3 regions of the Saccharothrix syringae genome follow, and region 2 is predicted to be linked to each of the others. Evidence: riboswitches for the same ligand, from Rfam matches in the RefSeq annotation. Region 2 holds a riboswitch; each other region holds the start of a gene.
What was found. A riboswitch is a leader RNA that binds a small molecule or an ion and turns the genes downstream of it on or off. The one in region 2 is predicted to bind glycine.

Region 1 (7,007 bases), 800 kb from region 2:
GCCGCCCTGTCCCTGCTGTGGTCCGTACGGGTTGTCCGGCGGTGGTGGCTGCTGGTACCCGGGCGGCGGCTGCACCGGCTGGTGGTAGCCCGTGCCCGGGGGCGGTACGGGCTGGTGGTAGCCGGTGCCCGGGGTCTGCGGGCCCGGCGGTGCCGCGTACGGGTTCGGTGGCTGCTGGTAGCCGGGCTGCTGGTACCCCGGCGGCACGGGCGGCTGCTGGTAGCCCGGCGGCGGGGCGTAGTAGCCGGTGCCCGGCTGCCCGAACTGCCCCGGCGCCGCGTACTGACCGCTGGTGAGCTGGAAGAACAGCCGCTCCAGGTCGGCCTTCTCCTCCTCGATCCCGTAGATCGACACGCCCGCCTTCAGCGCGGTGTCCGCGACCTGCCTGGCCTCCACGCCGGTGACCGCGATCCGGCCGTCGGGCAGCTGCTCGATGCCCGCGACGCCCTCCTCGCGCAACGCGTTGACCAGCGCGCCGGCGTCCGACGGCTGCACCAGCACCCGCGCCTGCTGCTGCGCGCGCAGGTTGTCCAGCGGCCCGTGGTACATGGTCTGGCCGCGGCTGATGATCACCACCTGGTCGACGGTCTGCTCGACCTCGGCCAGCAGGTGGCTGGAGATCAGCACGGTCCGCCCGCTGCGCGCGAACGACTGGAGGAACGCCCGCAGCCACGCGATGCCCTCGGGGTCCAGGCCGTTGGCCGGCTCGTCGAGCACCAGGACCTGCGGGTCGCCCAGCAGCGCGGTGGCCAGCGCCAACCGCTGCTTCATGCCCAGCGAGAACCCGCCCGCCTTGCGGTCACCCGCCGCGCCCAGGCCCACCAGTTGGAGCACCTGCTCGGCCCGCCCGTCCGGCACGCCGATCGCGGCGGCGTAGACGCGCAGGTGGTTGCGCGCGGTGCGCTTGGGGTGGAAGCCCTGCGCCTCCAGCACCGCGCCGACCACCCGGCCCGGGTTGCCCAGCCGCTCGAACGGGGCGCCGTTGATCAGCGCCGTGCCCGCGGTCGGGGTCACCAGGCCGAGCAGCATCCGCAGGGTGGTGGTCTTGCCTGCCCCGTTGGGGCCGAGGAAGCCGGTCACCGAACCGGGTTCCACCGTGAAGCTCAGGTTCTGCACCGCCGCGACCGGACCGAACTGCTTGGTCAAGCCCTGCACCACGATGCGGCCACTGCCGTCGTGCACGCGTCCCTCCCGGATTGCTCCTACCGGGTGTCATCCTGCACCAGGCGGATCACTCGGGGAGGGCGTGTCGCGGTTTCGAGACCACCGCGGGCAGTTCCGCGGTCGCGTCCGGGTCCGCCGGGCGGCGGTGCGACCGGCGCGCGCGGCGGCGTTCGCGGTGGGGTGGCGCCTCGCCGATCAGGTGCTGGTGCGCCATCGTCCAGACCTGGCACGGCCACTTCTTGTGCCGCAGCACGCCGGGGCACGCCCGGCAGCGGCCGTCCGGGTCGGGCTGGTGCACGGTCAGCAGCAGCCGCCAGCCGTCGGCCAGGCGGTGCAGCTCCGCGCGGGCCAGCGGCACCAGGGCCTCGGCCTCACCCCGCTCGGCGACCTCGTCGAGCAGGGCCAACCGGCGCAGCACGGCGGCCCGCAGCGCCTCGTCCACGCCCGATCACACCCTGTCGGCGGCTTGGTCGAGCAGGTGGTGCAGGCGGCGGGTCTGCGTGACGGACATCACGGCCGACTCGCCCGGCGGCGCGACCAGGAGGACCCGGTCGTCCTCGACGAGCACGGTCATGGACCGGTCCCGACCGAACGGGTCGTGGCAGTCGATCCAGCCCTGGGGTTCAGCCATCGGTGCTCCGATCGCGAGGCGGCGCGGCGAGGTGCCGCGGAAGGGGCGACCCCGCTGAGTAGTGACCGGGGTCCCTGCCCTGTGCATCGGCCGCCCGGGCGTCGTGACTTACCCGTTACCGGTGGAATTCACTCTTTCGCTTCAGCCGAGCACACGCAAAGTAGTCCCGGGAGCGGAAAAAGTGGGCCGGCCCGGTACGCCCGCTGGGCACGAACCCGGAACTCCGGCTAAGCTTGGTCTCGCGGCCCGCTCCCAGTGACCCCCAGGCTGGTTGAGCGGGCCGCCTCTCACGACGAGGGCCCCGCTCACAGCACGTGAGCGGGGCCCTCTCCATTCCCTGGTCAGATCGCGGTGTGCGCCATGTCGTGGGCCTGCGCCACGGGCAGGTTGGTCAGCGCGCCCTCGTGGGTGTTCAGCCCCAGGGCCAGCGCCGGGTCGGCGTCCAGCGCCGCCCGCCAGCCCCGGTCGGCCAGCGCCACCGCGTAGGGCAGGGTCACGTTGGTCAGCGCGTAGGTCGAGGTGCGCGGCACCGCGCCCGGCATGTTGGCCACGCAGTAGAAGACCGAGTCGTGCACCCGGTAGGTCGGGTCGGCGTGCGTGGTCGGCCGCGAGTCGGCGAAGCAGCCGCCCTGGTCGATGGCGATGTCGACCAGCACCGAGCCGGGCTTCATCTGCGCCACCAGCTCGTTGGACACCAGCTTCGGCGCCTTCGCGCCGGGCACCAGCACCGCGCCGATGACCAGGTCCGCCTCGCGCACGGCCTGCTCGACCGCGTAGCGGGTGGAGGTGACCGTGCGCAGCCGGCCCTGGAACAGGGCGTCGACGTGCCGCAGCCGGTCGACGTTGGTGTCCAGGATCTCCACGTCGGAGCCCATGCCCGCGGCGATGGTGGCCGCGTTCAGGCCCGCCACGCCGCCGCCGATCACGACCACGCGCGCCGGGTGCACGCCGGGCACGCCGCCGGGCAGCACGCCCCGGCCGCCGGACGGCCTCATCAGCGCGAACGCGCCCACCTGCGGTGCCAGCCTGCCCGCGACCTCGGACATCGGGGCCAGCAGCGGCAGCGCGCCGTTCGCGGTCTGCACGGTCTCGTAGGCGATGGCCGTGGTGCCCGAGGCCAGCAGCGCCTCGGTCAGCGGCCGGTCGGCGGCCAGGTGCAGGTAGGTGAACAGGACCTGGCCCTTGCGCAGCCGCGAGTACTCCTCGGCGATGGGCTCCTTGACCTTGAGCACCAGCTCGCCCTCGGTCCACACGTCGTCGGCGCTCGCCAGCACCTTCGCGCCGGCGGCCAGGTACTCCTCGTCGGGGATGGCGGAACCGAGCCCCGCGCCCGCCTCCACGTAGACGTCGTGGCCGCGCGCGGTCAGCTCGTGGGCGCCCGCCGGGGTCAGCGCGACGCGGTACTCGTGGTTCTTGATCTCGCGGGGAACTGCGATCCGCACGGTGGGCTCCTTCAGCCGTCGTTGCACCAAAGGTCGGGTACCCCGTTCGCGGTGTCATCGTGCCCGTGGCACCAAGCGGCGGGGTGCGCGTTGTGCCGGGAGGACAAGTCGTCCGTCGCGTTGACACCGCCCCGGTCGGCACCTAGCGTGCGAGGGCCAACTGAACATCGGCCGCGGCGTCGCGTGGAGGCGCCGGAACCCGCGCGGGAGAGACCTCGGCACGACCGGGGCGCCGAAGGAGCAAGCACCCCGCACACTCTCAGGCAGCGAGAACCGCTCGGGCGAGGCGACTCTGGAAAGCACGCGTTGTTCCGGCGTGCACCCACGGTGCAAGTCGTGGTCCCCGAAGGTTCGGCCGGCGGGGACGCGGCGAAGCTCTCAGGTACCAGGACAGAGTGGGGTTACGAGGACCAGACCCCAGGGAGCGCTGTCGTGACCAATCCGGAGAAGCTGCTGTACACGCCCGAGCACGAGTGGGTCGACTGGGCGCCGGGCACCCAGGACCCGGTGGCGGTGGGCATCACGGCGTACGCGGCGGGGTCGCTGGGCGACATCGTGTTCGTGGACCTGCCGGTGGTGGGCACCCGGGTGACCTCCGGCGAGGTGTGCGGGGAGCTGGAGTCGACCAAGTCGGTCAGCGAGCTGTACGCGCCGGTCACCGGCGAGGTCGTCGAGGTCAACCCGGCCGTGGTCGCCGACCCGTCGCTGATCAACAACGACCCGTACGGGCGGGGCTGGCTGTTCAAGGTGGCCGTCGAGGAGGCCACCGGGTTGCTGACCGCGGCGAAGTACGCGGAACTGATCGAGGGCTGACGTGGCCATCAGCGTGTTCGACCTGTTCTCCGTGGGGATCGGGCCGTCGAGCTCGCACACGGTCGGCCCGATGCGCGCGGCCGCGATGTTCGTGACCCGGCTGGAGCCGGTGCTCGCGTCGGTCGACCGGGTGCGGGTGGAGCTGTTCGGCTCGCTCGGCGCCACCGGCCACGGCCACGGCAGCCCGAAGGCGGTGCTGCTCGGCCTGGAGGGGCACCGGCCGGAGGAGGTCGACCCGTCGACGGCCGAGGCGAGGGTGGCCGAGGTCCGGGCGTCGGGCCGGCTGCGGCTGGGCGGGGTGCGCGAGATCGCCTTCGCGGAGGACGGCGACCTGGTCATGCACCGCCGCAAGTCGCTGCCCCTGCACCCCAACGGCATGAGCTTCACCGCGTACGCGGGGGCCGAGGTGGTGGACTCGGCGGTGTACTACTCGGTCGGCGGCGGGTTCGTGGTCGACGAGACGGCCACCGGCGCGGACCGGATCAAGGAGGACCGGACGCCGGTCGCGCACCCGTTCCGGACCGGTGACGAGCTGCTGGCGCGGACCCGCGAGACGGGGCTGCCGATCAGCGGGGTGATGCTGGCCAACGAGCGGTCGTGGCGGGACGAGGCCGAGGTGCGGTCGGGCCTGCTGCACATCTGGCAGGTCATGCAGGACTGCGTGGAGCGGGGGTGCACGGAGACCGGCGTGCTGCCGGGTGGCCTGAAGGTCCGGCGGCGGGCCGCGGAGATGCGGGGCAGGCTGGCGGCCGAGCACTACGCCACCGACCCGCTGCGGGTGATGGACTGGGTGACGCTGTTCGCCCTGGCCGTCAACGAGGAGAACGCCGCGGGCGGCCGCGTGGTGACCGCCCCGACCAACGGCGCGGCCGGCATCGTGCCCGCGGTGCTGCACTACTACGCGCGGTTCGTGCCGGGTGCCTCGGACGAGGGCGTCGTGCGGTTCCTGCTGACGGCGGGCGCGATCGGCGTGCTGTTCAAGGAGAACGCGTCGATCTCCGGTGCCGAGGTCGGCTGCCAGGGCGAGGTGGGTTCGGCCTGTTCGATGGCGGCCGGCGGGTTGGCCGAGGTGCTCGGTGGGACGCCGGAGCAGGTGGAGAACGCGGCCGAGATCGCCATGGAGCACAACCTCGGGCTGACCTGCGACCCCATTGGGGGGTTGGTGCAGATTCCCTGCATCGAGCGGAACGCGCTGGCGTCGATCAAGGCGATCACGGCGGCTCGGATGGCTTTGCGGGGGGACGGGTCGCACTTCGTGTCCTTGGACAAGGTCATCAAGACCATGCGGGAGACCGGGCGGGACATGAAGGACAAGTACAAGGAGACGGCGCGCGGTGGGTTGGCGGTGAACGTGATCGAGTGTTGAGCCCGAGGGGTTGAGGACCGCTGCCGGGGCTGGACCCGGCAGCGGTCACGGCAGGAGGTCGGTGCCGTCGTGGGCGCGGGTGCGCGGGTGTGGTTCGAAAGCGTCGGTGACGCGCACCGCGTAGGCGGGGGACATGGCTCGGCGCACTTCGTCCAGCGTCATCCAGCGGACCTCGGTCGCCTCGGCTGTGGCCTGAGTAGGAATGGTCAGCGGGACGCAGCGGTAGACCAGTGCCACGACGCCGCGCCGCATGTTCTTGTAGACGCCGGTCAGGTGAGTGACCTCGACTGAGGTGCCGGTCTCTTCGAGGACTTCGCGACGGACGCCTTCCTCGGGGGTCTCGTCCAACTCCAGCACTCCGCCGGGCGGCTCCCAGTGTCCGTTGTCGCGGCGGCGGATGACCAGGACTCGTCCCGACTCGTCGACCACGATCCCGGCGACGCTGACCGAGTGGCGCGGTGTGCCGACCATCGCTCCGCTTCCGTTGTTCAGTCCGGCTCGGTGTGGTGCTCTTCCCACGCGCGGGGACGGCCCCTCGGCTCCAGGAGAGCCGAGGGGCCGTCGGTGTCCTCGGGAATCAGCCCGGCAGCACCGCTTCGACCGCCCGCACCACCTCGTCGGCCTCCGGGTCGGTGGCCGGGCGGAAGCGGGCGACCACGGCACCCGCCGGGGACAGCAGGAACTTCTCGAAGTTCCACTGCACGTCCCCCGCCTCACCCGCGGCGTCGGGGACGGCGGTCAGCTGCTCGTACAGCGGGTGCCGCCCGTCGCCGTTGACCTCGATCTTCTCGTACAGCGGGAAGGTCACCCCGTAAGTGGTCGAGCAGAACGTCGCGATCTCCTCCGCGGTCCCCGGCTCCTGGCCCGCGAACTGGTTGCACGGGAACCCGACGACCGAGAAGCCCTGCTCCGCGTACCGCTCGTGCAGTCGCTCCAAGCCCTTGTACTGCGGCGTCAGGCCGCACTTCGACGCGACGTTCACCACCAGCAGCGCCTTGCCGGCCAGGGCGCCCAGGGTGGTCGGCTCGCCGGACAGCGTGCGCACCGGGATGTCGTGGATGTCCATGCCCCGAGGCTACGTAACCGCGACCCGCTCCTGCCGTACGGCAGGCCGCAGGCCGACCAGGCCGCCGATCACCAGCACCGCGCCCGGCAGCAGGACCGGGCTGGCCAACGCCCACGCCGAACCCGTGCCGACCGGGGTGAACGTCGCCGACAGGCACACCGCCACCGCGAACGCGCCCACGGTCGTGCGCAGGGCGTTGTCCCGCACCCCGGTCGAGTAGGCGAACAGGCCCGCGCCCAGCACGACGAACTGGCCGACCACGGGGTGCGCCCACACCAGCACCGCGATGCCGGCACCCGTCGCCAGGTGCGTCCCCACCAGTGTCCCGCGCCGCCACGCCACGACCGCCAGCGCCAGCAGCGCGACCCCCGCGCTGGTGGCCCACTGGGGTGCCGGGCGGTCGAAGGCGGCGACCACCGGCACGGCGCCCAGGCCGAGCGCGATCACCACCGGGCGGGTGTCGTGCACGCGGGCCCGCCACTGGCACCACTCCGCCAGGAACGCCCCGGCCGCCAGCACTCCGAA
Region 2 (7,007 bases):
GGCGCCGGGCCAGTGGAAGGGCCAGGGCGTCGGCGGCACGTGGTTCGTGGTGCAGCCGAACGGCAAGCGCAACGTCGAGTGCCTGCCGCCGGGCGTGGCCGCGCCGGCCCAGTAGTCCACTGTGGAGCGCCTTGATCCCCCGGCTGGGGTTGGCCGGGGGATTTGGGCGTCCCGCAGCGGGTCAGAGGACCCGCGCGGCCTGCTCGAAGTCCAGGCGCGGGTTGCGCGGCCGGTAGCCGGCCTCGTCCGGGTGCCCGATGTTGACCACCACCAGCGGGACCACCCCGCTGCCGGCGAAGAACTCCCGGCGCACGCCCTCGGCGTCGAAGCCGGTCATCGGGCCCGCGGCCAGCCCGACCGCGCGCACGCCCACGATGAAGTAGCCGACCTGGAGCAGCGCGTTGGTCCGGGCCACCTCGGCGCGGCGGGCGTCGTCGGCGAACGCCTCGCGGGCGTTCGCGAAGTGCGGGAACGTCACCGCCATGTGCTCGGGGAAGTCGGTGTCCGCGGCCAGCACCGCGACCACCGGGGCCGAGCGGGTCTTGGCGCGGTTGCCCTCGGCCAGGTGCGGCACCAGCCGCTCCTTGGCCTCGTCCGAGCGCAGGAACAGCACCCGCAGCGGCTGGCTGTTCATGGCCGTGGGACCCCACTTGACCAGGTCGTAGACCGCGCGCAGCTGCTCGGGGGCCACCGGCTCGTCGGTGAACGCGTTGGCGGTGCGCGCCTCGCGGAAGATCAGGTCCTCGAATGCCCGCGTGTCGAGTGCCGAGGTCATGGGCCGCACCTCCTGGTTGTCCCGTGCGCTTGCCCACGGGACAACCAGGGGCGCGGCGGCGCTATTTCGTCAGGTGGCGACCTTCACAGGTTCGGGTACAGCGGGTGCTTGGCCGCCAGCACGTCGACGCGCGCCCGCAGCTCCGCCAGGTCCGACGAGGGCTGGAGGGCGAGCGCGATGATGTCGGCCACCTCGGCGAAGTCCGCCGCGCCGAACCCGCGCGTGGCCAGGGCGGGCGTGCCGATGCGCAGGCCCGAGGTGACCATCGGCGGGCGGGGGTCGTTGGGCACCGCGTTGCGGTTGACCGTGATGCCCACCTCGTGCAGGCGGTCCTCGGCCTGCTTGCCGTCCAGTTCGGACGCCACCAGGTCGACCAGCACCAGGTGCACGTCCGTGCCGCCGGTGAGGACCTTCACGCCGGCCTCGGCCGCGTCGGGCCGGGACAGGCGCTCGGCGAGGATCTTCGCGCCCTCGACGGTGCGGCGCTGGCGGTCGGCGAACTCCGGCGACGCGGCGTGCTTGAACGCCACCGCCTTGCCCGCGATCACGTGCTCCAGCGGACCGCCCTGCTGGCCCGGGAACACCGCCGAGTTGATCTTCTTGGCCAGGTCGGCCTCGTTGGTCAGGATCACGCCGCCGCGCGGGCCGCCCAGCGTCTTGTGCGTGGTGGTGGTCACCACGTGCGCGTGCGGGACCGGGCTGGGGTGCAGGCCCGCGGCGACCAGGCCGGCGAAGTGCGCCATGTCCACCATCAGGTAGGCGCCCACCTCGTCGGCGATGCGGCGGAACTCGGCGAAGTCGAGCTGCCGCGGGTAGGCCGACCAGCCCGCCACGATCAGCTTCGGCCGGTGCTCGGTCGCCAGCCGCTCGACCTCGGCCATGTCGACCCGGCCGTCGGCCTCGGAGACGTGGTAGGGCACCACGTTGTAGAGCTTGCCGGAGAAGTTGATCCGCATGCCGTGCGTCAGGTGGCCGCCGTGCGCCAGGTCCAGGCCCAGGATCGTGTCGCCGGGCTGGAGCAGCGCGAACATCGCGCACGCGTTGGCCTGCGCGCCCGAGTGCGGCTGCACGTTGGCGAAGCCCGCGCCGAACAGCGCCTTGACCCGCTCGATGGCCAGCCGCTCGATCACGTCGACGTTCTCGCAGCCGCCGTAGTAGCGCCGCCCCGGGTAGCCCTCGGCGTACTTGTTGGTCAGCACCGAGCCCTGCGCCTGGAGCACCGACACCGGCGTGAAGTTCTCGGAGGCGATCATCTCCAGCGTGCTCTGCTGCCGGTGCAGCTCGGCGGCGACGGCGTTCGCGACCTCCGGGTCGAACTCCGCGAGGGAGGTGGTGAAGTGCTCGGACATGTGGATCTTCTCCCTGGGTCAGCTGGATCGCTTGTAGAACGGCAGTGCGACGACCTCGACCGGCTCGTGCCTGCCCCGGACGTCGACGGACAGCTGCGTGCCCGGCGCGGCGTGGTCGGGTGCCACGTAGGCCATCGCCACGGAGTAGCCCAGGGTCGGCGACAGCGCGCCGCTGGTGACCTCGCCGACCGGGGTGCCCGCCGCGTCCAGCACCGGGTAGCCGTGCCGCGGCGCCCGGCGCGAGGTGGTCTTCAGGCCGACCAGGGTCGCGTCCACGCCCCGCTGCGCGACGGCGGCCAGCGCGTCGCGGCCGACGAAGTCCCCCGGCTTGTCGAGCTTGACCACCCGGCCGAGGTTCGCGTGGAACGGCGTGCGGTCGCGGCCCAGCTCGTTGCCGTACAGCGGCATGCCCGCCTCCAGGCGCAGCGTGTCGCGGCAGCCCAGGCCCGCGGGCCGCAGGTCGTGCGGCGCGCCCGCGGCCAGCAGCGCCCGCCACACCTCGACGGCGTCGCCGGGCGCGACGAACAGCTCGAAGCCGTCCTCGCCGGTGTAGCCGGTGCGGGCCAGCAGCGCGGGCCTGCCCGCCACCTCGGTCGGGTAGGAGGCGTAGTACTTGACCGTCGACAGGTCGGTGGGGGTGAGCCCTTCGAGGATCGCGGTCGCCTTCGGGCCCTGCACGGCCAGCAGCGCGTAGTCCGCGGACCGGTCCTCCACGGTCGCGTCGAAGCCCTCGGCCCGCTCGACCAGCGCCCCGTGCACCACGGCCGCGTTGGAGGCGTTGGCCACCACCAGGTACTCCTGCTCGCCGGTGCGGTAGACGATCAGGTCGTCGACCACGCCGCCGTCGGCCTCGCAGATCATCGTGTAGCGGGCGCGGCCGACGCCGATCGCGGAGGCGTGCCCGACCAGGGCGTGGTCCAGCGCGGCGCCCGCGGCGGGACCGGTGAGCACGATCTCGCCCATGTGCGTCAGGTCGAACAGGCCCGCCGACGCGCGCACCGCCCGGTGCTCGGCCAGCTCGCTGTCGTAGCGCAGCGGCATCCGCCAGCCCGCGAAGTCGGTGAACATGGCACCCAGCGCCTCGTGCTCGGCGTGCAGGGGCGTGCGGCGGCTTTCCATCGGGCGGGGTCCTCCCTGGGTGCGGGCATGCCGGTAGCGCCGACCGGTCGGGTCGGCGGGCACGTGAAGGATGACACGGTCCATCGGAGACTCCTCGTCGAGTGAGCCTCCCCCTCTGTCATGGGCCTGAGAGCTTCGCCGCTGCGCGGCTTGCACCGTGGGCGAGGCGCGCCGGGGCGCCTGCTTTCCAGAGTTGCCTTCGTCGGCGGTAGCTGTGCCTGAGAGATTCCGGGGAGGGGTTGCTCCTTCGGCGCCCCACCCGGGGTGGGGACTCTCCCGCGCGACGTCGACGGCCGTGTTCAGTTGGTACCGCCAGACGCTAGGCGGGCCCGGGGGCCCGGTCAACCCTGCTCACAGGGCCTTGCCCGCGTGGAGGCTCGCGACCACCCTGCGCTCGGCGATGAACGACACGAACGGGATCGTGCCCGCGAGCAGCACCAGGGCCGTGCCCTTGATCGACCAGCGGGCCTTGAGCGCCAGGTCGACGGTCAGCACCAGGTAGACCGCGTAGAGGAAGCCGTGCACGGGGCCGACGACCCGCATCATGCCGGCGCTGTCGCCCACGTACTTGACGAGCATGGCGACCACGAGCAGCAGCAGGCCGACGCCGACCACGTAAGCCATGAACCGGAACCTGGTCACCGCGCCGCTCATCGCCCTACCTTCGCCTCACCGCTGGTCCCGCGCGTGCAGCTCGGCGAGCATGCGGTTGTAGGCCGCCAGCTCGTCGTCCTCGTCGTGGTGCGCGGGTGCTCTTACGGGCTCAACGGTAACCACCGGCTCGACCGGCTCCGCGACCGACCCGCCCCCGGGCCTGTTCACGGGCTCCTCGGCGGTGCTCCCGGCGGTCTCGTCGGCGCTGTCGTCGGCCGCCTCCGCCCGGCGGCTCGCCTCCAACTTGCGGAAGCGCCACACCATGAACGCGGGGAACAGGCCGAACAGGGGCCACTGGAAGACGTAACCGAGGTTCTGGAACGTGCCGCCCGCGTGGGAGAACCGCTCCCACTGCCAGTAGGCGAGGCCGCAGCACACGACCAGGGAGACCACGCAGGTCAGCGCGATGGCGGCCCGCTTGGGGGTGATGGTGCCCGGCACGCCTCCAGGGTACTTCGCACCCCGGGCGACCCGGCGCGGCGGCTCACCGCCGCCCGGTCCCGCGCTCAGCCGATCCGCGCTCGACCGCCGCTCGATCCCTGCTCGATCCGGCCTGCTCGATCCGGCCTGCTCGATCCGGCCTGCTCGATCCGGGCCTGATCCCTGCTCGATCCGGCCCGCAGTCCCGCGATCCCGGGTTCCACGCCTCGGGTCCGCGCTCTCGGGCCGGTCTCGCATCTCACACTTCGGGCATCTCACACTTCGGGCGGCTCGCGCTGTCGAGCGAGCCACACCTCCGGGCGAGCCACACCTCCGGGCGAGGGCTCCTCCCACCGGAGCCCGCCCTCGGGCAGGGGCTCCTCGACCACAGGAGCCCGCCCCTCTCGTGCCGGACTAGGCGACGCCGTCCCGGCGTTGCCTCTGCAACCTGGCCACGCACCAGGCCGCCGCACTGCCCCGACGCAGGTGCTGGAGCACCGTCATCGGTCCGAGTCGACGACCGAGGTCGGCGGGCGTGAGCCCGGCCGCCCGGTAGTCCAGAGCGCGCTGGTCCAGCGGGCTGATGCCGGCGTCCCACCACTGCTCCGCCTCCGACAGGTCTCCCACCAGCTGCCAGTAGCTGGCCGCGGCCGCGAGCAGGGCCTCGGGCACCTCGGGTGCCCGCTTCCGCATCGCCGCCACGTAGGCGGGGTCCGCGGACTCGACCCGCATCAGGCCGCGGTGACCGCCGTTCGCCCGCTGCACGGGGATACCGGGGGACGGCGGGGCTTCCGCGAGCCACGCGTCCTTGATCCGGTTGACCTCGCGCAGCTCGGCGTCCTCCGAGCGCTCAGCCGCCCACTGCCGCAGCAGCTCGTCGACTCCGGAGTCCTCGACCATTCTGCCTCCTCGTCGGTCGAAGATCAGCCAATGCAGCGCACCGTATTAGCGGGTACCGACAACCGCTAGACCCCGGTTTGTCAAAAACCCTGTTACCAGCGCGTTATAGCCCTCATTCCACCCGTACGGTGCAACGTCGAGGGCCGTTTGCTACTCACAGTCACCGCACGGATCGGGCCTCGCGAGGTGGACTAGGCGAAGAGGCTGCGGACGAAGGTGATGATCGACTCCGCACCCTGCTGGAGCCACCCGAGACCCGTGCGCACCCCTTCGGCGGACTCGTTCGGCTGGGTGATCAGGAGGAACAGCACCAGCGCGACCGCCGCCAGCGTCACCACCTTCTTGACGTTCACTGATCGGTCTCCGTCCGTTCACTGGGCAGGGGTTGGCGGGCGCCGCACCCGTCGCGTCACCCGACATGGTCTCGCATTCACCCGGATGACGAGCACCGAACCCGCCGGCATCCCTCGACCGGGCGCTGTTCCACCCACGCAGGCCCGCACCGAGCGACCCCCACGTCACCTGATCGGACTATCAAGGGGACCGGCGGTCCCGCCGATCACCTAGGTACGGGCACTCGCCCACCCCCCTGGCACGGACCCCGGAGTTGAGCGACACCGTCACGTCTCCACTGCTCATCACCTGTTTGCGGCGGCTCACGCACCGAGCGTGACAAAGACCCACGACGCCCGCCGGCATTTCTTCGCCACCTCTTCAGGTGATTTTTCGCGCTCATTTGCGATCACCGGACGACCCGGAACACCCGGACCGCCCGGAACACCCCGAACCCCCACCCGAAGCACCCCCACCATTCCCCCCAACCCGCGAGTCCTCCACTCCAACACCGCGAGTCCTCCACCCAGACACCGCGAGTCCTCCAGTCCGACACCGCGAGTCGAACCCCCAGACCCGTCGTGTCGAACCTCCAGACCCCCCGAGTTCCACACTCAGCCCCGGCGTGTCATGCGCTCAAGCCGCGCGTGTCATGCGCTCAGCTCCGGCGTGTCACGCGCTCAGACCCGGCGAGTCACGCGTCCAGACTCGCCGAGCCGAACGCCCGAGCCCCACCCCGGCGTCAGCCGACCACCCCGGCCCGCCGCAGCTCGGCGATCTCGTCGCCACCCAGCCCCAGCTCCTCCAGCACCTCCACCGTGTGCTCCCCCACCCCGGGCGGCGGCGCGGGCACGTCGGCGGGCGTCCGGTCGAACCGCGGCGCGGGCGCCGGCTGCGCCACCCCGCCCACCTCCACGAACGCCCCCCGGGCCGCGTTGTGCCCGTGCCGCGGCGCCTCACCGGGCGCCAGCACGGGCGCCAGGCACGCGTCCGTCCCCTCCGCCAGCCCCGCCCACTCGTCCCGCGTCCGGGTGGCCACCGCCGCCGCGATCCGGGCCCGCAGCTCCGGCCAGTTCGCCGGGTCGTGCCTGCTCGGCACGTCACCCTCGGCCAACCCCAGCACCGCCAGCAGCTCGGCGTAGAACTTCTCCTCCAACGCCCCGACGCTGACGTACTTCCCGTCCGCCGCCTCGTACACGTCGTAGAACGGCGCACCGCCGTCCAGCAGGTTCTCGCCCCGCCCACCGGGCCACGCCCCCGCCGCCGACATCCCGTGCAGGAACGTGGTCAGCAGCGCCGCACCGTCGACCATCGCCGCGTCCACGACCTGCCCGCGCCCCGACCGCTCCCGCTCGTACAGCGCGGCCAGCAGCCCCAGCGCCAGCAGCAGCCCGCCACCGCCGAAGTCGCCCACGACGTTGAGCGGCACGGTCGGCGGCGCGCCCGCCCGGCCGATC
Region 3 (7,007 bases), 280 kb from region 2:
CACCAGCCGGTAGCCGCCCGCCGGGCCGCGGTCGGCGTACACCGGCACGCCGGAGGCACCCAGCGCCTCCACGTCCCGGTAGACGGTGCGGACCGACACCTCCAGCTCGTCGGCGAGCTGCCGGGCCGTCATCCGCCCGCGCGACTGCAACAGCAGCAACAACGACAACAACCGGCTGGCGCGCACCGCCCCAGTTCTACCTGACAGGAACTGTCAGCCACAGGGGGCAGCCTGAACCGCATGACGACGCACGCGACCGCCGCGGTCGAGATGAAGAGCTGGACCGAGCACACCTGGGACGGCCGACCGCACGAAGAGGTCACCGGCCCGAAGCAGACGACCGGCACCATGACCACGACCTACACCGGGGACCTGGAGGGCACGGGCGAGCTGCGGTTCCTGATGGCCTACCCGGACGACGAGTCCTGCGACTCGGTCGGGCACGAGGTGGTCACCGGCGTGCTGGCCGGCCGCGAGGGCACGCTGGTCCTCCGGCACGTCGGCGACTACCGCGACGGGGTGGCCCGCGCCGAGGTCACCGTGGTCTCGGCGGGCGGGGGGTTGAGCGGGCTGCGCGGGACCGGCCGGATCACCTGGCGGCACGGCGAACCGGGGCGGTTCGAGCTCGACCACGCGTTCTGAGCCGGTGGGGGAGCGGGTCCGGCCGCTCCCCCACCGATCCGACAGCCGGGCTCAGCCGCCGTAGGCCGAGACGGGCGGGCAGGAGCAGACCAGGTTGCGGTCGCCCTTCGCGCCGTCGATGCGCCGCACCGGCGGCCACGCCTTCACCGCGGTCGCGCCCGCCGGGAACACCGCCACCTCGCGGCTGTACGGGTGCTCCCACTCCCCCGTCACGCAGGCGGCCGTGTGGGGCGCGTTGCGCAGCGGGTTGTCGTCCCTCGGCCACTCGCCCGAGCCGACCCGGTCGATCTCGTGCCGGATCGCGATCATGGCCTCGACGAACCGGTCGATCTCGGCCAGGTCCTCGCTCTCGGTCGGCTCCACCATCAGCGTGCCCGCCACCGGGAACGACATGGTCGGCGCGTGCAGCCCGTAGTCGGCCAACCGCTTGGCCACGTCGTCCACGGTCACGCCGGTCGCCTTGGTGATCGGCCGCAGGTCGAGGATGCACTCGTGGGCCACGAAGCCGCCCTCGCCGGTGTAGAGCACCGGGAAGTGCTCGTCCAGCCGCCGCGCCACGTAGTTCGCCGCGGCCACCGCGGTCAGCGTCGCCCGGCGCAGCCCGTCGCCGCCCATCATCCGCACGTAGGCCCACGAGATCGGCAGGATCGACGCCGAGCCCCACGGCGCGGCGCTGATCGGGCCCACCCCGGTGGCGGGGCCGGCGGCCGGCTGGAGCGGGTGGTTGGGCAGGAACGGCGCCAGGTGCGCGCGCACGCCGATCGGGCCGACGCCCGGGCCGCCGCCGCCGTGCGGGATGCAGAACGTCTTGTGCAGGTTCAGGTGGGACACGTCCGAGCCGAACTTGCCGTACTGCGCCAGGCCGATCAGGGCGTTGAGGTTCGCGCCGTCGACGTACACCTGGCCGCCCGCGTCGTGCACCAGCCCGCACACCTCGCGCACGGTGTCCTCGTACACGCCGTGCGTCGACGGGTAGGTGATCATGATCGCGGCCAGGTCGTCGCGGTGGGCCTGGACCGTCTCGCGCAGGTGGGCGAGGTCGACGTTGCCCTTGTCGTCGCACTTGACCACCACGACGCGCATGCCGGCCATCACGGCGGACGCGGCGTTGGTGCCGTGCGCGCTGGACGGGATCAGGCACACGTCGCGGTCGGCGTTGCCGTTGGCGCGGTGGTAGGCGCGGATGGCCAGCAGGCCCGCGAACTCGCCCTGGCTGCCCGCGTTGGGCTGCAGCGACACCGCGTCGTAGCCGGTGACCTCGGCCAGCCACCGCTCCAGGTCGGCGATCAGCTCCAGGTAGCCGGCGGCGTCCTCGACCGGCGCGAACGGGTGCAGCTCGGCGAACTCCGGCCAGGTGACCGGCTCCATCTCGGCCGTGGCGTTGAGCTTCATCGTGCACGAGCCCAGCGGGATCATGCTGCGGTCCAGCGCCACGTCCTTGTCCGACAGCGACCGCAGGTAGCGCAGCAGCGCGGTCTCCGAGCGGTGGGTGTGGAACACCGGGTGGGTCAGGTAGTCGGAGGTGCGGCGCAGGTCGGCGGGGATGCCGTCGGCGGTGTCGGCGTCCAGGCCGTCCACGTCGGCCACGGTGACGCCGAACGCCTGCCACACCAGCCGCAGGTGCTCGCGCGTGGTGGTCTCGTCGCAGGAGATGGAGACGACGTCGTCGTCCACCCGCCACAGGTTCACGCCCAGCTCGCGCGCCGCGGCCACGACCTCGGCGGCCCGGCCCTCGACGCGGGCGCGCACGGTGTCGAAGAACTCGCCGTGCACCACCTCGACCCCGGCCTCGCACAGGCCGGCGGCCAGCACGGTGGCCATGCGGTGGGCGCGCGTCGCGATGGCCCGCAGGCCCTCGGGACCGTGGTAGACGGCGTACATCGAGGCGATCACGGCCAGCAGGACCTGCGCGGTGCAGATGTTGCTGGTCGCCTTCTCGCGGCGGATGTGCTGCTCGCGCGTCTGGAGCGCCAGCCGGTAGGCGGGGTTGCCGTCGGCGTCCACGGACACGCCGACCAGGCGGCCGGGGAGCTGGCGCTCCAGGCCCTGGCGGACGGCCATGTAACCGGCGTGGGGCCCGCCGAAGCCCATCGGCACGCCGAAGCGCTGGGTGGTGCCGACCACGACGTCCGCGCCGATCTCGCCCGGCGGGCGCAGCAGCGCCAGCGCCAGCAGGTCGGCGGCGACGACGGCCTGCGCGCCGGCCCGGTGGATCTCCTCGATCAGGCCCGCGTGGTCGCGGACCACGCCGGACGCGCCGGGGTAGGACAGCAGCACGCCGAAGAAGTCGCCGCCCAGGCCGAGGCCCTCCAGGCCCTGCGACAGGTCGGCGGTGACGACCTCGATGCCCAGCGGCTCGGCGCGGGTCTCGATGACCGCGAGCGTCTGCGGCAGCGTGTCGGCGTCGACCACGAACTTGTTCGACTTGGCCCGGCCGGCGCGGCGCACGAGCGTCATCGCCTCGGCGGCGGCCGTGGACTCGTCCAGCATGGAGGCGTTGGCCACGGGCAGGCCGGTCAGGTCGCCGACCACGGTCTGGAAGTTCAGCAGGGCTTCGAGCCTGCCCTGGGAGATCTCCGGCTGGTAGGGCGTGTAGGCGGTGTACCAGGCCGGGTTCTCCAGCACGTTGCGGCGGATCACCGGCGGCGTGGTGGTGCCGTAGTAGCCGAGGCCGATCATCTGGGTCATCGGGCGGTTGCGGGCCGCCAGGGCGCGCAGCTCGGCCAGTGCCTCGGTCTCGGTGGCCGGCGCGGGCAGGTCCAGCACCAGGTCGCGCTCGCGGATCGAGTCGGGCACGGCGTGCTGGGCCAGCTCCTCCAGGGAGCCGACGCCGATCACGTCGAGGATGCGCGCCAGCTCCGCGGGCCGCGGGCCCACGTGCCGGTCGGCGAAGGGGGTGCCGTGCTCAAGAGCGGCGAGGGGGATGCGGTCCTGCGTCATAAAGGCGCCTCCTGGGCTACGGGCACACTTCTGCCGTTGCCCTCCCCCTCTGTCTCCTGCCCGAGGTCGGGCGCCTGAGAGCTTCACCCGGCTGACACCGGGTTTGCACCGTCGGCGGGGTCGGAAACCGACCCGCTTTCCAGAGGCGTCTCACCCGCGCGGTCCTTGCGCCTGAGAGGTTCCGGGGAGGATTTGCTCCTTCGGCGCCGAGACTGGCTCGGACTCTCCCGCGCGGGATAAAGCGACTACCCGCGAATCGTACCTGGTAGGACCACCGCCGGTCCCCCCTGCGCGACGTGGATCTCATTGTTCGGGGCGGTCGGCGTTTGAACGGGTTTCGCGGCGGGCACCAGAGGGGTACCGGGCTGTAGCGCGCCCTCGACGCCCCGTGCCCGGAGCGCTTCCCCCCGGGTGCCCCCTTCGCCTGGCCCCCGGCCCTCAGCCGATGGCGCGGGTGCGCCGGCGGCGGGACAGCTCGTCGTCCGGGTTGGGCACGATCTCGGCGCCGTCCGCGCGCTCGGCGGGGAACTCGTGGATGGTGCCGCTGATCTCCCGCATGGCGCCGCTGACCGCGATGCCGAACACCCCCTGGCCGCCCTGGAGCAGGTCGACGACCTCCTCGGGCGAGGTGCACTCGTAGACGGTGGTGCCGTCGCTGAACAGCGTGATGCGGGCCAGGTCCTGCACGCCGCGGCGGCGCAGGTGGTCGACCGCCACCCGGATGTTCTGGAGCGAGACGCCGGTGTCCAGCAGCCGCTTGACGACCTTGAGGACCAGGATGTCCTTGAACGAGTACAGCCGCTGGCTGCCGGAGCCGTGCGCACTCCTTATGGTCGGGCTGACCAGGCCGGTGCGCGCCCAGTAGTCCAGCTGGCGGTAGGTGATGCCCGCGATCTGGCACGCGGCCGGGCCGCGGTACCCGACGAGTTCGTCCGGCAGCGAGGAGTCCGGGAACAGCTCGCCCTGTTCGCCGGAGCCGGACCCGGCCCGGATGATGGGCGCTTCCTCGACCACGCCTGCCTCCCCTCGGTCCGGCCACGACGACCGGCGACCAACGTGAAGCCGCCGCGGTGCCCGAATCACACCGTGGCAATTCACCTGAGCTCGACGGTAAGACCGCCTAGGGGGCAGGTCAACGCGACGCGCTGGGCGTGTCTGACCTCAACGTGAGGTAGAGGTTGAGAGAGTCGACCGACGTACGCCATTCGGGTGACGTTTAGTGATCGTTTAGCCGACCAGTGCTGACGTTGTGTAATCCGGACGTGTGACACCGAGGGGGTGGCACGCGGGGTTGATCCACAACGCACCGCACACGCCTACGAGGGGCTGGGACCACCGGTCGCGCCTCTCGTAGGTGTTACCCGCCCGCGGCGGGTGGAGGTCGGCCGCGCGAGGTTTGGCGGTGGGGGCGGGGGTGCGCTCCCGGTGGGGTCATCCGGTCACGATCGGGTCTTCTCGGGCGGGGCTCCCGGGCGGTCGGGGTGTCGGCGCGGGCAGCCGGGGGGCAGTGCGGAGGCGCGGCGTCGGCACGGGGTGTCGAGGTGTCGAGGTGTCGAGGTGTCGAGGTGTCGCGGTGTCGCGGTGCCGACCGCTTCGGCTGTCGACGGCAGGTCGGCGCAGCCGCCGGGCCCGCCCCGGCCACCAGGCGAGACCAACTCATTTGCAGTTGTCCACAGGCGCCACCCGCGAGGTCCCGAAATGTCATCCCCCGCCGGCAGAATCAAAAACAGGGGTCCCCTGGGCGGGCGGGGTTCCGGCAAAGTCGTGCGTGCCGTTCAGGACCTGAATGTGGGTGGGCACGGCGCTCCGGAGTGATCATGTGAGTGTCTGGGTCGCATGATCCGGGCAGTGTCACGCCGGTGTCCGGTGTCGTCGACCGGTTGGTCTCGGTGCCGGACGGGCAGGTGGCCGGCACGTTCGGCCAGGCCGGCGGCGAGAGCGTGGTGGGCCCTCGCCCGAGAACCCGCCGCACGGCCTCGGCCAGCGTGCTTCAAGCCGGACGACCGGGCTCCAAGCCGAACCGGGGTTGCCCGAAGCGGATCAGCGGGCCCCAAACCCGACCAGCCTGACCAGCGCGTTCCGGGCCAGACCGGGGCGGTCCAAGCCGAACCGGCACCCTCCCGGTCGAGCCGGAGCGTTCCGAACTCGCCCCTCCCAGCCCCGAAGCCCCAGCCCCAGCGGCCTACGTGTCGGCGCCCCGGAAGTCCTCCGGCGAGACGGAGTCCAGGAACTCGCGGAACTTCTCCACCTCGTCCTCCTGCTCGTCCGGGATGATCAACCCGGCCTCGGCCAGCACGGACTCCTCCGCGTGGATCGGCACCCCGATCCGCAGCGCCAGCGCCACGGAGTCGCTGGGCCGCGCGGACACCCGCACGTCACCGTCGAACACGAGCTCGGCGAAGTACGTCCCCTCCTGCAGGTCCGTGATCCGCACCTGCTCCAGCTGCCGCCCGAGGGCACCGATGACGTCCTTGAGCAGGTCGTGCGTCAGCGGTCGGGCGGGCCGGACGCCCTGCTGCTCCAGCGCGATGGCGGTGGCCTCGACGGATCCGATCCAAATCGGCAGGTACCGCTCGCCCTCGGTTTCGCGCAGCAGCAGGATCGGCTGGTTGGCGGGCAGTTCCACCCGCACACCCACGACGCGCATCTCGCTCATCGGGTCTCGCCTCCCTCAGCGCGCTGAAATCCTGGCGTCCCCGCTTCCCAACGAGGATCCCCCACGTACCCATTCGACGCTACCCGCCAAGCGGGCCCTGTGCGCAACCGCCCACCGCTTCCTCATCACGATGCGGACACGTGTTCAGCGCGGCGGAACGCGGCCACCTGCGGCATCGCGCAAACTCACCTTTACCAGGAGTGTGTGCAGCGTTACGGAAAGTGCCAGCAGCTCGCGGGTCACGTCCGCCCTCTGCGCCGCGGCCTGCTCGACCAGGGCGACCTCCCGGTCGGCCGCGGCCCGGAACGGGCGCAGGTGCCGGGCCTGGAGGCCGTGCTCGGACATGGCCCGCACCGTCGTGGCGATCTGCACCGCCTCGTGGTCGTAGAACCCGCCCGCGACGGCCTGGACCAGGCCGTGCTGCTCCAGGTCGGCCAGCTCGGCCGCGTCGATGCCCGCCCGCGCCAGGAGTTCCTCGCGGGTGATCCGGTGGCCGGGGGTGAGGTCGACCGCGCGCACGCCCCGGTCGGCCGCGTCGAGCTGTTCCTTGATGACCTTCAGCGGCAGGTAGCGGTCGCGCTGGGCGGCCAGCACGTACCGCAGGCGCTCGACGTCCGCCGGGGTGAACTGCCGGTACCCCGAGGCCGTGCGCGCCGGGCGGACCAACCCCTCCGACTCCAGGAACCGGATCTTGGAGATGGTGACGTCGGGGAAGTCGGGTCGGAGCTGCGTCAGCACCGCCCCGATGCTCAACCCCCCGCGTGGCCGC

Region 1: another riboswitch for glycine. It lies ahead of gcvH (glycine cleavage system protein GcvH); the one in region 2 lies ahead of gcvT (glycine cleavage system aminomethyltransferase GcvT).
Region 3: another riboswitch for glycine. It lies ahead of gcvP (aminomethyl-transferring glycine dehydrogenase); the one in region 2 lies ahead of gcvT (glycine cleavage system aminomethyltransferase GcvT).

What each region holds. Positions count from the first base shown of each region.
Region 1 covers NZ_CP034550.1:9,955,083-9,962,089, reverse strand. Annotated here, with positions in the region: gene EKG83_RS42025 (ABC transporter ATP-binding protein) at 1-1,182, opposite strand, end outside; gene EKG83_RS42020 (hypothetical protein) at 1,232-1,606, opposite strand; gene EKG83_RS42015 (hypothetical protein) at 1,613-1,795, opposite strand; gene ald (alanine dehydrogenase) at 2,137-3,237, opposite strand; glycine riboswitch at 3,432-3,523, shown strand; gene gcvH (glycine cleavage system protein GcvH) at 3,670-4,050, shown strand; gene EKG83_RS42000 (L-serine ammonia-lyase) at 4,052-5,416, shown strand; gene EKG83_RS41995 (NUDIX hydrolase) at 5,462-5,887, opposite strand; gene EKG83_RS41990 (glutathione peroxidase) at 5,994-6,482, opposite strand; gene EKG83_RS41985 (hypothetical protein) at 6,492-7,007, opposite strand, start outside.
Region 2 covers NZ_CP034550.1:9,155,266-9,162,272, forward strand. Annotated here, with positions in the region: gene EKG83_RS38235 (COG4315 family predicted lipoprotein) at 1-115, shown strand, start outside; gene EKG83_RS38240 (malonic semialdehyde reductase) at 182-775, opposite strand; gene glyA (serine hydroxymethyltransferase) at 859-2,124, opposite strand; gene gcvT (glycine cleavage system aminomethyltransferase GcvT) at 2,143-3,243, opposite strand; glycine riboswitch at 3,352-3,439, opposite strand; glycine riboswitch at 3,441-3,532, opposite strand; gene EKG83_RS38255 (DUF3817 domain-containing protein) at 3,595-3,897, opposite strand; gene EKG83_RS38260 (hypothetical protein) at 3,913-4,338, opposite strand; gene EKG83_RS38265 (hypothetical protein) at 4,732-5,217, opposite strand; gene EKG83_RS47270 (hypothetical protein) at 5,409-5,570, opposite strand; gene EKG83_RS38270 (CaiB/BaiF CoA transferase family protein) at 6,293-7,007, opposite strand, start outside.
Region 3 covers NZ_CP034550.1:8,873,734-8,880,740, forward strand. Annotated here, with positions in the region: gene EKG83_RS36890 (helix-turn-helix transcriptional regulator) at 1-186, opposite strand, end outside; gene EKG83_RS36895 (DUF3224 domain-containing protein) at 241-642, shown strand; gene gcvP (aminomethyl-transferring glycine dehydrogenase) at 694-3,582, opposite strand; glycine riboswitch at 3,732-3,822, opposite strand; gene EKG83_RS36905 (MerR family transcriptional regulator) at 4,021-4,596, opposite strand; gene EKG83_RS36910 (bifunctional nuclease family protein) at 5,765-6,238, opposite strand; gene ftsR (transcriptional regulator FtsR) at 6,383-7,007, opposite strand, start outside.